2 regions of the Alteromonas sp. KUL150 genome follow, and region 1 is predicted to be linked to the other one. Evidence: predicted binding sites of a transcription regulator. Region 1 holds the regulator's gene; the other holds the start of a gene.
The links. The regulator sigma-54, encoded in region 1, starts transcription at its own class of promoters, with help from an activator protein. The targets are predictions, from matches to a motif close to GTTGGCACGNNNNTNGNNT.

Region 1 (7,670 bases):
CCTAGATATACCCTTTATACCGAAAATGCAACGTCTCCTTGGGTTGTTACGGCTAAAGAAGGCACACTCTACAACAACGAGCTTATTCAGCTGGAAAATCGCGTTGTTATTGAGAACCAAACGAGCGATGATTTTGTCCAAAGCTTATCAACCGAATATATTCAAATAAATTTGGACACCAAACAAATGACTTCTGACCAGCCCGTTGAAATACAAGGTACTCAGTACGTTATTTTGAGCAATGGGTTTAACGCGAATTTACGCACACAAGAATACGAGCTATTAGATCATGTACAAACCACTTATTCCCCTAGCAACTAGCCTTTTTCTTGCCATCGCTAGCGGTGCGGTGATCGCGAGCGAAGACGACTTTTCGCAGCCCATAAAAATAGGTTCAAACACCCAGTTTATTGATGGGAAAAACAAGACTGCACTTTATAAAGAAGACGTTCTCATCACACAGGGTTCACTACTGATTGAAGCGGACGAAGTTGAAGTTATCGCCAGTGAAGGTAGCGGTCGTGAAATTTTCATCGCTAGAGGCAAACCGGCGAGCTACTCTCAAACTTTAGAAGACGGCACGCCTGTTTCGGCAAAAGCCAATGAAATTCGTTACGAGGTTATTAACCGCACCATTTCTCTCGCTGGCAATGCCGAACTTCAGCAAGACACGAGTAAAGTGCAAGGTGACAACATTACATTTGATATGATTACCGAGCAATTGCTTGCTACTGGCGGCAGCGGAGAAGATGGTGAAGGTCGCGTTACGACGGTATTTACGCCTGACACCATTCGTAAAACATCGAAAAAGCAAGACAAAGATAGTGAGGACAACAAATAGCCATGGCCACTCTTAGCGCAACTAACCTTGCTAAGGCTTATAAATCTCGTCAAGTGGTGAGAGACGTTAGCCTTTCTGTTTCTACAGGGCAAATTGTTGGTCTTCTTGGTCCAAACGGCGCTGGTAAGACCACCACGTTTTATATGATTGTAGGTCTGGTACCCCTGGACAAAGGCAAGATTGAAATTGACGAAAACGAGCTCACTCATCAACCCATGCATGAGCGCGCACGCCGCGGAATTGGCTACCTTCCACAAGAGGCATCAATATTTAGAAAGTTGACCGTTCACGAAAATATCATGGCAATTTTGCAAACTCGTAAAGATTTAAATTCACACCAGCAAGAAGAAGAAGCTGACGCACTACTTGATGAATTTAATATCAACCATATACGTAATAGTGCGGGTATGAGTTTGTCGGGTGGTGAGCGACGCCGGGTGGAGATAGCACGAGCGTTAGCGGCAAATCCACAATTTATTTTATTAGACGAACCATTCGCTGGTGTTGATCCAATATCAGTTAATGATATAAAGAAGATAATACAACATCTTCGTGATAGAGGAATTGGTATCCTTATCACTGACCATAACGTACGAGAAACATTGGATGTTTGCGAAAAAGCGTACATTGTGAGTCATGGCGAGCTTATTGCGCAAGGAACAGCGGAACAGGTTTTAAGTAATCAAAAAGTAAGGGATGTATACCTAGGCGAACAATTCAGGCTATAGTTAATGTAACCGAATTGTCATTTTTCAATTTCGCTCTGGTATATTCAATTTAGAGCATTTAAATAAGACGTAGATGAAACCATCTTTACAGCTAAAATTTAGCCAACAACTTACCATGACACCTCAGCTTCAGCAGGCTATTAAATTGCTGCAGCTGTCTACTCTTGATCTTCAACAGGAGATTCAAGAGGCGCTTGACTCTAACCCACTGTTAGAAGTTGAGGAAGGTAATGACGAGCCTCAATCAGAAAAGAACAATCTCGATAATGATGATGGAGCATCAGAAGCGTCTGCTACTGCATCAAGCGACACCCTGGAAGCCGGAGATGCGTTAGAAAAAAACGATCTCCCTGACGAGTTGCCTATCGACAGTACGTGGGATGAGTATTATTCCGCATCTTCAGCGCCAGCGCCAGGTCCATCAAGTGATGATGAACAGATTTTCCAAGGCGAAACTACTGACGATATTCAAGAACACCTTTCTTGGCAGATGCGCCTGACCCATTTCTCGGAAACTGACCGGGCAATTGCAACGGCGATTATTGACTCGATTGATGAATCTGGCTATCTAACCGTCTCTCTTGAAGAAATTCTTGATGCGGTAAACGATGATGACTTAGAAGAGCCTATAGAGATGGACGAAGTAGAGTGCGTATTAAAGCGTATTCAAATGTTCGACCCCATTGGTTCTGGTTCACGGACACCTCAAGAGTGTTTAATGGTTCAGCTTCGCCAATTTTCAGACGATACGCCGTGGCTCGCTGAAGCGAAGCAGTTAATCGAAGAGTACTCTGACCTTCTTAGTAGCAAAGACTATCGCACGTTAATGCGTAAGAGTCGCCTGAAGGAAGATCAGCTGCGTGAGGCTATGCGTTTGTTACAAACCTTGAATCCTCGCCCAGGTAGTGCTTTAGTTACTAAAGAGCCTGAATATGTTATTCCTGATGTTTCAGTCGCCAAAAAGAATGGTCGTTGGGTGGTAGAATTAAACCCCGACAGCCTGCCTAAATTAAGCGTGAATCAACAGTACGCTGCGATGAGTCGTCGTGCAAAGAACAGTAGCGACTCTCAATTCATCCGCTCACACATGCAAGAAGCCAAGTGGTTCATAAAGAGCCTAGAGTCACGCAATGAAACCCTGATGAAGGTTGCGAATTGCATTGTGCAGCAGCAGATGGGTTTTTTCGAGCACGGCCCGGAAATGATGAAACCAATGGTGTTAAATGATGTCGCAGAAATGGTAGATATGCACGAATCGACTATTTCTCGTGTGACGACGCAAAAATACATGCACACACCACGTGGTATTTTTGAACTGAAGTACTTCTTTTCAAGTCACGTTGCGACAGAGTCTGGTGGTGAGTGTTCATCCACCGCTATTCGAGCATTGATCAAGAAGCTGGTGGCCGCTGAAAATGTTAGCAAGCCGCTAAGTGATAGCAAGATTGCTTCATTGTTGGCCGAGCAAGGCATAAAAGTCGCTCGGCGGACAATAGCAAAATACCGGGAATCGTTATCGATCCCGCCGTCGAACCAACGCAAAAGCCTTATTTAAACGGGCTCTATAATATAAGGAAGACGAAATATGCAAATCAACCTTACTGGTCATCATGTCGAAATCACCGACTCTTTGCGTAATTATGTCGATACGAAGTTCAGCAAACTTGAACGTCACTTTGATCACATTTCTAATGTGCATGTCATCCTGAACGTTGAAAAATTAAATCAAAAAGCCGAAGCGACTGTTCATTTAAGTGGCGCAGAAGTATTCGCATCCTCAGAAAACACCGACATGTATGCGGCGATTGACAGCATGGTTGATAAACTCGACCGGCAAGTAATCAAGCATAAGGAAAAACTGAAAAAACATTAGTAGTTAATTAAGCATGGACATACAAGCCATCGTAAGTCTGGACCGCACTGAATGTGCGGTTCAGTGTAATAGTAAAAAACGAATTCTTGAGATAATCGCAGATATTGCCGCCAAAAATAATGAGAACATCGACTCGGCGACGGTACTCAACAGTCTAATGTCTCGAGAGCGTATGGGAAGCACGGGTATCGGTAACGGTATTGCCTTGCCTCACGGACGTTTAGCGGGTCTCGATAAAGTAATTGCAATTGTCGTAACCTGTACACCGGCTATAGATTTTGACGCCTTAGATGAAAAGCCGGTAGATATATTTTTTGCTTTACTGGTTCCTGAAGAGCAAACCGAAGGGCATTTACAAACCTTGGCAACAGTTGCCGGTAAACTGAGCGACAAAGAGACGATTAAGGCAATACGCCGCGCTACAAAGAGCGATGAGATCCTCTCTGCATTATGTTAATTTCTAATGCCCGTTTGTATTTGGGCAATTGAGCCGTTTCAATCGATAACGCAAACAAGATAAAACCAGTCTATTAGGGAGAAATGAGGTGAAGCTGATTATAATCAGTGGTCGTTCGGGTTCTGGTAAATCTGTGGCGCTACGAGCACTAGAAGATTTAGGCTATTACTGTGTTGACAACATTCCGGTAAATCTACTCCCTACCCTCACTCACACGGTTGTTGATGAATACGATCAAGTCGCGGTGAGTATTGATGTCAGAAATTTACCTAAGAACCCTGATGACCTAGTCGAGATACTTGATTATCTACCCTCATCTTGGTCGATGACGATTGTTTATATCGACGCAAGCGACGATGTACTCGTCAAACGCTTTAGCGAAACCCGTCGTCTTCATCCTCTCGCCAAACTTAACAAATCACTTTTTGAGGCAATAAAAGCCGAATCTGCACTACTTGCGCCTATTGTAGAAAGAGCAGACCTGTATTTAGATACTGATAAGCTAACAATACATCAACTCGCGGAGTTAATTCGAGAGCGCATTCTTGGTAAAAAAAGCTCTCGTCTTGTATTGGTATTTGAATCATTTGGCTTCAAACACGGTATACCAAAAGACGCCGACTATGTTTTTGACGCACGCTTTCTACCAAACCCTCATTGGGAGCCCGACCTTAAGCACCTTACTGGCCTTGATGCACCGGTAGAAGTCTTCTTAGGCTCACAACCAGTGGTAACCAAGTTCATTTGGCAAATTCAAAACCTGATAACCACATGGCTACCTCATTTAGAGCGCAACAACCGAAGCTATGTCACCGTCGCAATAGGGTGTACCGGCGGGCAGCACCGCTCGGTATATATCGCTCAGACTTTATCTAAAACCTTCGGCGAAATTCATCCAGATGTTCAAATTCGCCATAGGGAGTTAAACCAATAATGACGATTCAAAAAACGCTCACTATTGTAAACAAGCTCGGCCTGCATGCTAGAGCAGCTACACAGCTTGTTAAACTTGCAAATCAATTTGACGCCAAGATCATTCTGAAAAAAGGCGACAAGGAAGCCGACGCCAGTAGTGTTCTTGGCTTAATGATGCTGGAAAGTCATCAGGGTGAGCAAGTCGATGTTATTGTTGACGGTGTTGATGCCACAGACGCGCTTGCTGCTATCGAGCAGTTAATAGAAGGCAGGTTTAATGAAGACGAGTAGTCACACGTCTAATTGATTACTTAATATACTTTCAGTCTGGTATTTATCAAATCTTGCGCAAAAGCTATGCAATTGTCATGACAGGATCATTATAATTGCGATACTCTACGGCCACTTAGGCGTTAACGCCTGCACCGTTTATTTTTTCACCCTATAGGAATAACGCCTTATGGCAGAAGCGCTTGTTTCTAAATACGTACAAACACAGCTACGCACACTCAATGCTGCGTTAGTAAACGGGCAATTTGTATCTGTACGTAAGCTTCTGCTCGAATTGCCCCCATCTGATGTTGCCCACATACTTGAGTCGAGCCCCAGCCGGACTCGTGATGAGCTTTGGGAGCTGATTGATAGCGACTTTCACGGTGATATTTTAGAAGAACTATCTGATGATGTTCGAAACGGTATTATCACAAAGATGCTCCCCGCCAATGTGGTTGATGCACTTGAAGAAATGGATACCGATGACTTGGCAGAAACGCTGAGTAGCCTTCCTGAACCCGTGTTGGCAGACATTCTTGATTCAATGGATGCACAAGACCGCGTACGTGCAGAGCAAGCGCTATCTTACGGTGAAGAAACCGCTGGTTTCATCATGAACACCGATACCATTACCTTGCGTCCAGATGTAACCATTGATGTAGTTCTTCGCTACATTCGCTTAAAAGGAGAGTTACCGGAAAATACAGACACCTTCTATGTGGTTAATAGAACGGATAATTTAGTTGGTATTATTCCCGTGGCCCGTTTGCTCACTGCTGACACTGACGACAAAGTATCAGACGTTATGGACGAAGAGTCGGAAGCCATTCCGGTAAACATGCCAGATGATGAAGTGGCAAGCCTGTTTGAGCGTTATAATTGGCTTTCAGCGCCGGTAGTTGATGAAAATCATCGCTTAGTGGGGCGAATTACCATTGATGACGTAGTTGATATCATTCGTGAAGACGCTGAACACTCAATGATGAGTATGGCGGGTCTTGATGATGATGAAGATACCTTTGCGCCTGTTATGCAAAGTACTAAACGCCGTTCCGTTTGGCTGGCAGTTAATTTAGTGACTGCGCTAATGGCTGCAATGGTAAGTGACTTATTTGAAGCCACGCTAAGCCAGCTCGCCGTATTAGCTATATTAAATACTATCGTACCGAGCATGGGCGGCGTGGCTGGTAACCAGACACTAACTCTTGTTATTCGGGGTATGGCGCTCGGTCATGTAAATGCCAGTAACTCGCGTTGGCTTATCAGTAAGGAAATCTCTATCGGCTTTTTAAATGGGGCAATTTGGGCTGTGCTTATTGCCTCTGTTATCGCACTCTGGAAGCAAGATTACATGCTGGGCGTTATTATCGCCTTTGCGATGATGGTAAACATGATTGCGGCAGCGCTTGCCGGCGCAACCTTACCCATGATCATGAAGCGCCTTAAAATAGACCCAGCGCTTGCTGGAAGCGTTATTTTAACTACGATAACCGATGTGGTTGGTATCTTTGCCTTTTTAGGTACGGCAACGCTGTTTTTAATTTAAGCCTAAAAAACAATCATCCTTAATTAGGATCTAGCAATTTTTGATATTATGCGCTTAGGCAATTAACGAATTGGCTGTATACCCATTAATATTCAGTTTGTATCCGACACCCCATACGGTTTGTACTAGCTGTCCGCCATTTTCAATGCTGTTAACCTTATCAAGTTTAGTGCGTAGACGATTAATATGGGTGTTTACCGTATGTTCGTACCCTTCGTGATTATAGCCCCACACCTCGCTAAGTAGTTGGTTGCGAGAAAAAACCTGATTGGGATGACGACAGAAATAATTCAACAAGGTGAATTCTCGTGCTGTTAGTGTCAGCAATTGCCCATTAATCGTCACGCTGTGATAACGCAAGTCGACGCTAAGCGGGCCTATCTCGATACGCTCGTCACTACCACCGGAAGCTCTCGTGTTTTCGTGGTTAGGCATACTTCTACGCATATGAGAGCGAATACGTGCTGAAAACATACGTTCGTCAAACGCACCAGTAAAGTAGTCATCAACACCCGCTTCATAATAATTTGCCTCATCTACCTCTGTGTAGACCTTATCTGCTAGAGACATATCACTTTCAACAGCCACTACCCAGCTTTCGGTATTAGCGTCTACAAGAGTTTTAATACGCTGCAGGCACATAGTATTACTGTGCGATTCAACAATAATAAGTGAATACTGCTGCGCCTTAAGCAACGACTCTGCGGATTGAAAATTAGAGACTGCGTCGTAAAGAAAACTATGCTTACTTAAGCATTGCGATATATTTTGTTGAAACTTATTTCCAGTGTAGATGATAAGGATCATAACTCGCTCCTAATTCGCCAATAAAAAACAAGACCCGACCCTTCGTGTTTTTATTTCACATTAATAACAATTTTTTGATTGATAAATAAGCACCAAAAATTTTTAACAATATCGTCATTTAGCGATACAAAACTGTGTTTTTTTTGTGATAGTTCTGTGATGAATTAAAAATTTTACTGCCCTAAATTCTTATGCGATTTAAGCCATAAACAAGGACAATAAAATGAAAT
Region 2 (7,670 bases), on a different contig from region 1:
TGCCAAATAGTGTAGTTTCCACCCTTACTTGCTTGGGCTCACGAGGGTTAACCACAGCGCCTTTAATGGCAGAAGTTTTGGTGAGCAGTTTGTGCAAAGAACCGCTGCCTTTAAGCAACGATCTGCTTAATGCTGTAAACACAAGCCGCTTTATGACTCGCGAAGCAATTAGAAGTCAGGGTTAATAAACGGAGAGGTCTTTGTGAAAATTTTCCTGTACCTAGACACAAAAGATCAGATGTTTAGAGGATTTAAAGCGAACATGAAAGGAATTCGCTTTCGAAAACAGAGTGCAAAGGAAGTAAATGGCTAGTTTACGCTAGCCATTTTATTTAAATCCATCACGATAAACGCAGGAATGTATACGTTGGCGCTTGCCACCACTTGTTTATTTTCCAGCGACACAATGCGCGCGTTTACACGCACGCCTCTGTCATCTTCAATGATGGTGCCGGTTACAATATGATCCATTTCAACCTGCTTAGCGAGCGCCGTACCATCGCGAGTGAGTACGAAATCGCCGACAGGCGTTACTGTAATGCCACCTGCAAGCTTAAAGTCGACGACCGCTAACCCAAAATCTTGCAGCTCGGCAATAAGGTACTCTGAGAGCTGATTGCCAAGCACGGTACTATCACTCAACGACTGGTTAAGCCTAACAAAGCTCGCCACACCCACCATATCTTGCTGAGTAAGACGGGTAGCATTGTCCATTAATTCCATCGCTAGCTGCGAAGCGTAATCATTTAAACGCTTATGAGTTTGTGAAGGTGAATAGCCATGGTGTAACGGGTCTTTATAGCCCGGCTCTACCTCCACATGCTGCTGGTATTGCCTGTCTCGCGAGTCGGGAGTGTAAACTAATCCTGAACGGTTAGGCACCGGAACAGGTTCGGCGTCATGTGTAATTTCACCGTCTTCACCTAACCAAAACGAGCCTATAGATTCTGTGCTGGTGCATCCTGCTATAGACCCACTTAGCATAACGCCAACTGCAAGCCAGGCACTCGGGATTAACTTCTTTACAAACACCATTGTGAACTCCTAGCCGCGACTTAGTTTAACGCCATCGCGCATGCCATTTCGCTGGCTTCCGTCACTTGGAATAAGTGCATCTACGACGTAGAACGGCACTAACATTTGTGCCGTAGCCACTACCGCCCGTGACTCCATACCTAATATACGTGCGTTAACTAACACGCCACCTTGATGCTTGGTCATTGTTCCGGTTAACACGTATTCAATAGGCAGGCTGCTGCTCAATTCTAAATAATCGCGGCTCAATACAAAGTCGCCGTCGTCAGTAATGCGAATATACTCAGTTGCTTTGAAGTCGATAACAGGCACGCGGAACTTATGCAGTTCGTGAACAAACGATTCCGCCATCTGACGACCAAGCAAATCCGTTTTTTGTAAGTCGGTATCTAGTAAAGCAAAGTGGGTCACACCGATAGGTGTTTTGTTGCTCACGTATTCCATATTGGCAATTAAATCTTGCGTCATGTTCTTCACATAGTCGCCAATGTGCTTGGTTAGAGGTCGGCCTTTGTACGCGCCCTGTACACTCGAATACAACGGGGGTTGACCGATAGCGCCGTAAGCATCCATACCCTGCGACTGGGCGTCACTGGTGCTATCAACTGGCTTAGCAGGAGCACGGTCGGCGGCAGTTATATCAATCACATTCATAGCCGGACGCTGAGGCGTTTGTTCGGCTACCTCTTCTTCCCCCATCATCATAGAGCACCCGCTAACGCTGAGCAGTGAAGCACAAAGCGAAAGCGCCGCGTATTGATTTCGTCTTTTCATGGGGTTACCTCGTACCTTCGGTTCTGTATAACTTGCCGTTTCGGGTTGTTACCTGTTCTTCCCGCCAAAACAGCTCGGCCGGGAAAAAACGTGTTGCCGCAGCGACAATGTTTTTATTTCTAGCGTTAATAATTCGAGCATTAACCACCGCACCAGATTCTTGATACACCATGGTGCCGGTAATGTAAAAATCGACGCGTTCAACATTTGACAACTGGTCGATATCGCGTGTTAACACTCTGTCGCTTTCGTCACTAACAATTATATCGTTCGAAAGCTTAAATTCTTGAGTAGAAAAGCCTCTTTTCGTAGCTTCAGTAATCATTCCCTGCTCAAGCTGATGACCCAACAACATTAACGGGTGTTGATGGTCAGCGCTGTATTTCATGCTATCGACAGGCACGAAGCCGACTACTGCATAGCGAGACTGACGCGCTGGACCCACATCAGCAAAAAGTTCGTTAGCCAACATGTACGTGTGATATTCCACATTACCTAATGCCGATACGTCGCCGGTATTGGTTTGCGCAAATTGGCTTTTTGGCTCTTCAAGCGTCGAGCAACCCGCAAGCAAACCCGCGCAAAGTGCGACACACCACAGCACTTTTACTAATCCACTAATACTTCCTGTCAAAAAAGCGTGAGAGGCATTATTTATCATACGATTCATTAGATATGTCCGCTAAAAAACGTCAAATTATCATCGCCTAAATACGCAAAAGCCGATGTTAAGCGCTGCGCAGCCTAAAAGGCTGACATTTTCATTAATCATTTTAAACGCTGGATTGCAATAATCGCACCAAGCAATGTAGCTACTCAAATACAGGTGATTTCGATAACGGACTACCTTCCTATGGCAAGCTTAAATCTTTAACTTTTATGCGTGCTTGAATGCATAGCTAGGTCCTACACAAATCGATACTCTGCAATCTTCCTTGAGGAGAGATTGATTTAACCGACGAAAAAGACGGAAACTTGTTGCCGCTTTTGCCGATTGACATGCCGCTCTCATCTGACATTTTCCACCTTGGGGATATCTTTGAACTTTGTGGCCAACGGCTCTATTGACATCCTTCCAGCTTCGAGCCAATGCTGCTTTATATATTTTTCGTAAACGGTAGCTAAGTTAAAAATTACGCAGAGCTTTTAATGGCAGGGCTTGTTATGGTGTGAATGAAGATGCTGCGCTTTTGTGACTCGTTATTTAATACTGCTATCAATCCAGACCGAGCGCTTTTTGAACGTTGATAGCGCCAATGCCTAATTGTTCAGCTTTTATCGTATCAATAGAGTCAAACTGTATTTTGCAGCCAGCGTTTATCATACCGAGCCACGCCCCGCGCAATGCATCCGGTCGTTTTCCAGTCCAGAACGATTCTGTTTTTTTGATGTATGTGACTACCGGTTCAACATAACCATCATTATAAAGTTGACGCACCAAATCAAAGTCTGGACCAAAAGCGCTTAGTAACGCAGAATCTAAATCATTTATTGAATTATGAAGGGCGTAAAATGTTTTCTCGACGTTGCCTTTTCGGTAGGCAATCCATGCTCTTGCAATATCTACGTAGTGGTTTTCACTGCTAAAACCATCGTAAACGTCGCCCGCAATTTGTTGTTCAATGCTCATTTTGTTTGCGTAGTCGAACGCGCGCTCTATTTTCAATTCTGCTATCTCAATAGGCTCAAACTGCGCGCTATATTTTATGTGCCGGCTTAAGCTATTCAGCACCTTATATGGGTTGCTGTTGTTCGACAAATTTCGTTGATAATCTTGCAATGTATCATTAAGCAATCGACGATTCCTTGATTCAAGATACGCAAAACGCTGCTCGATATACTCAAGATACTCGGGGTCATCACATCCTTGCAGGTAATCTGCATGACTTTGTTTACTCAAAGTAACAATAAGGGGAACGAAAAGAAGAAAACGTATAAACTTCAAGAGAATCTCTATTTTATTATCACTTATCTTCGTACTGAGAAAGTATCGAAATTGATCGTAAGTAGCCGTTAACTGTTATTAACGATATTAGTATTACCCTTGTTACCTATTTCAACAGCTTTTTCAGAGGAACAATTTTGTCGCAAGTAATTTTTAGCCGCGTTTTTAGTTTTTTAGTTATGTCTTGCTTTTCTTTGTCGGTAGTTGCGGCGACTGATTCGTCATATTCCCATAACGATTCGGGTGAAAACACTGTAATAAACATTCCTGGTGCCCTTTCGTTAAGTGGTACAACAATTAAAAAACGCTTTTTCTTTAACGTCTACAGACTGAGCCACTTCATGGAAAAGCCTAAAGGTGATTTCCCTACTAAAGATTCGCTTATAACGTTCATCTTGAATGCAAACACACAACAGCGCATTGAACTAGAGTTCTTGAGGAATGTGACACGAGAGCAAATAGAAGAAGCTCTCATGCAGGGTATTGAACAAAATAACGCTGATTCTGACCTGAGTAAGATTAAACAAGATATCCAAAGACTATCCTCTGGCTTTCAGGATGAAGTAGAGAAGCATTCAACCCTTACGTTATCACGACTTTCTAAAAAGAAGCTTAATGTATTTTTCAACAATACCCTAGTTGTCGAAACTGAAAACCAAGCGTTGGCTGACGCCTTGTGGTCCATATGGTTTGGCAAAGACCCAATTGTAGATACAGAAGACTTAGTACAAAACATTTTGGTGAACTAGGCTAATTATAGGTGCAAGGCAAATGCGGTTAGCGTCGCCATATGCTATGCATTTGCCATTCGCGCACGTTTTCTTCCAGTACCGAGCTAGCGATTTAACTTAGCAATATACGTTTGTTGCGCATCTGTCTGCTCAGGTGGCAGCAACACAATTTTACCTACGTGCTTTTTCTCGGAGAAATCTTTTTGTGCTGTCACGATATCTTCCAGCGGGTAGGTTTTAGCTAACATAGGTTTTATCTCACCACGCTCGATATATGAAACAAGATTAGGAAAAACCGGTTCATCCCACGCAGTGCAGCCAATAAAGGTGAGATCTTTTAAGTAAAAGTTACGCATATCAAGGGTTACTATTGGCCCTGCTATAGCGCCGGATGAAGCGAAGCGACCACCGCGTTTCATAACCACGGACATTTGTTTGAATCCTTCACCTGCAACGTTATCGATCACTACATCAACCGACTTTTCTTCTAACACTTCAATTAGGTCGCTATTGCGTTCGATAACGCGGTCTGCACCTATTTCCTTAAGTACGTCCATTTTATTTTTACCTACAACGGCAGTAACTTTCGCACCACGGCGTTTAGCTAACTGCACAACCGCAGAACCTACGCCTCCGGAAGCCCCAGTCACCAAAACATGCTCGCCTTTAGAAACGCCAGCTCGATGGACCATATTTTCAGCAGTGCCATAAGCGCAAGGTATGGTTCCGAGCTCGGCATCCGACCAATCGCTCTCGACAGCGAACGCTTCGCTCGCGGTTATTTTTACGTACTGTGCGAAAGCGCCATCGAAGTCTGACGCCATCCAAATATTTTCTAATGAGCTCCAAGAATCCTTACGTATGCAGGAGCGGATTAAAATTCGCTCTCCGATACGTGTAGGGTCCACGTCTTCCCCAACCGCCACGATTCGACCACAACAGTCAGTCCCTTGAATAAACGGAAAAGGGGTTTGTTCATTCCACCCACCGTCTAACTCTTCTGCTGCGCTTGATTTCTCATCGTCATTCTCGTCCAACGCGTCAGTGCCTTGCGTGACTTTAGAAGAATACCAACCTAATCGAGTATTAATCTCTGTATTATTGACTCCTGCTGCTAACACCTGAACTAGCACTTCGCCAGCGAGCGGTTTTGGCATGGGAACATCGGTGTAATTTAACTGCTCATAACCACCATTCGCCATGGTCACCACAGCCTTCATAGTTGTATCGTCAGGATTTACATCAAACCTTTGCTTATCGCCAAGCAAGCTAGTAATACTCATAATCTCTCTTACGTTTAGGATTAATAACAGTTAAAAAGCCCAAAATAACGTATGCCTGACGCTCATGCAAAGCAGCTACGTTTTGACGGCTAACATTTAAACGGTTGCATAGTGTTTAAAGTCTACCGAAGTTAAGGCTTTCTTCATCGCGCCTTAATCCCACGGGTATCAATATGAATGAATGGACCTCGGTGTGGTTTCGGTCCGTACACGCCTAATCCGCCAATCAAGCCTTTTCGCCAATGTGATGAACAAAGCCAGTACCCGACCTCTCCGGCTCTTTCATATTCAAAGTTTCCAGGGTTAACACCAATACACCCAACTAACTCGCCGTCGTACTCTACAGCTCTTATAAAACCTTCTTTGCTTCCCTCTTGAACCCACCACATAGCATCTTCTCTTGTATAAGGGCTGGGAATTTTTGTCGACAGAAATTGGGTGACCGACGGTTGATTCAAAATATCTACCAGCCTACCTACATCGCTCATTTTAAAATCTCTGAGTGTTACAATGCGCTTTACTTCCCACCCGCTAAATCAATAAACGACCCAGTAACATATGAAGACTGAGGTGACAGAAGCCAGGCTATAGCTTGAGCGACTTCGTCAGCTGTACCGCCCCGCTGCATAGGTATTTGTGAGCGCAACCGCTCAACTCTGCCAGGTTCACCGCCATCGGCGTGAATGTCGGTTTTGATAAATCCAGGCCTAACGCTGTTCACACGAATATTTTTTGCGGCAAGTTCTAAGGAAAGCCCTCTAGTAAATGAATCCATAGCTCCTTTCGATGCGGCATAATCTACGTATTCAAAGGGCGCACCTGTGCGGGAGGCTATGGAAGAAACATTGACGATTGCGCCTCCTGAAACGTTTTGCTTTGTAAAAGCCTTTGAACATAAGAACGCGCTCAGCACATTGGTATTTAGTACTTTGGTGAAGCGCTCTGCACTGACGTTGAAAAGCTCAGTTTTGGTGAATAAAACACCCACATTATTTACCAAATGCGTTATTTCACCCCATCGGACGTACATACTCTCAAACATGTTCAGCACTTGCGCTTCATCAGAAACATCGGCTTTATGGGCAAATGCAACGCCACCTTTTTCGGCTATCGACGCGCACACGCTATCCGCAGCATTTTTATCTGATAGGTAATTAACGCAAACCTTATAATTGTTACTTCCTAACAGTTTAGCGGTTGCGGCACCTATTCCACGGCTTGCCCCTGTAACAATGACTACCTTGCTCAAAAATTTATTCCCTTAATCGACTGTAGAGTGTAGCGCTTAGCACATAAGACTAACTTACCAGCTGACTCCGTCTTCAGAAAGCCTTATTCACCATTGACACATAATCAGAAAACTTCACAATAGCTCTACATCATATCCATTCAATATCATTAATGCTGTATCTTTCCGAATTTCAAACAAAGCTTTCTAATCAATACATCACCCCTGCATTTTCGCTAGCAATAAGTGATGAAAAACCACCATCGCACTGCCTTGTTGCAGGTAGAAACAGCAGCGGGAAGTCACTCTTAATTTCCGCCCTTGCTGGTAACGGAAAAGTAGTAAGCGGTAGTCGTGAATGCAGTTCGGTTGTTGCAGAAGTATCAGTTTTTAAACAACAAGCGATAATTGAAGAAGAAAAACAAAAAGACAGTGCGGATATTTTAGACGTAATAGCTGAGCCAACTCAGGTTCGCGAACTATTCGAACGCACTAATGAGGATTATCAAAATCATCCTTATTTCAACGAGTTGGCTGCCGCTCTAAGAATTGAGCATTTGCTTGATAATGCGTTTCTTTCACTTTCTACAGGTGAAACCCGAAAAGTTATTATCATGCTGGCATGGTTAAGCAATGCCACTATTATTTTGCTTGATGAACCCTTTGAAGGGCTA

Region 2: the regulator sigma-54 is predicted to act here: its motif matches at 2,595-2,613, upstream of GVO62_RS02220 (FlgO family outer membrane protein).

What each region holds. Positions count from the first base shown of each region.
Region 1 covers NZ_BLIJ01000033.1:55,136-62,805, reverse strand. The annotation lists gene lptC (LPS export ABC transporter periplasmic protein LptC) at 1-321, shown strand, start outside; gene lptA (lipopolysaccharide transport periplasmic protein LptA) at 290-841, shown strand; gene lptB (LPS export ABC transporter ATP-binding protein) at 844-1,569, shown strand; gene GVO62_RS07430 (RNA polymerase factor sigma-54) at 1,643-3,124, shown strand; gene hpf (ribosome hibernation promoting factor) at 3,155-3,442, shown strand; gene ptsN (PTS IIA-like nitrogen regulatory protein PtsN) at 3,456-3,899, shown strand; gene rapZ (RNase adapter RapZ) at 3,988-4,833, shown strand; gene GVO62_RS07410 (HPr family phosphocarrier protein) at 4,833-5,105, shown strand; gene mgtE (magnesium transporter) at 5,275-6,633, shown strand; gene GVO62_RS07400 (winged helix-turn-helix transcriptional regulator) at 6,688-7,440, opposite strand; gene GVO62_RS07395 (spondin domain-containing protein) at 7,664-7,670, shown strand, end outside.
Region 2 covers NZ_BLIJ01000011.1:20,080-27,749, reverse strand. The annotation lists gene mnmC (bifunctional tRNA (5-methylaminomethyl-2-thiouridine)(34)-methyltransferase MnmD/FAD-dependent 5-carboxymethylaminomethyl-2-thiouridine(34) oxidoreductase MnmC) at 1-185, shown strand, start outside; gene GVO62_RS02230 (FlgO family outer membrane protein) at 310-1,035, opposite strand; gene GVO62_RS02225 (FlgO family outer membrane protein) at 1,045-1,809, opposite strand; gene GVO62_RS02220 (FlgO family outer membrane protein) at 1,814-2,470, opposite strand; gene GVO62_RS02215 (hypothetical protein) at 3,026-3,754, opposite strand; gene GVO62_RS02210 (chalcone isomerase family protein) at 3,892-4,503, shown strand; gene GVO62_RS02205 (alcohol dehydrogenase family protein) at 4,590-5,768, opposite strand; partial or broken gene GVO62_RS02200 (GNAT family N-acetyltransferase) at 5,993-6,280, opposite strand; gene GVO62_RS02195 (SDR family oxidoreductase) at 6,286-7,017, opposite strand; gene GVO62_RS02190 (ATP-binding cassette domain-containing protein) at 7,137-7,670, shown strand, end outside.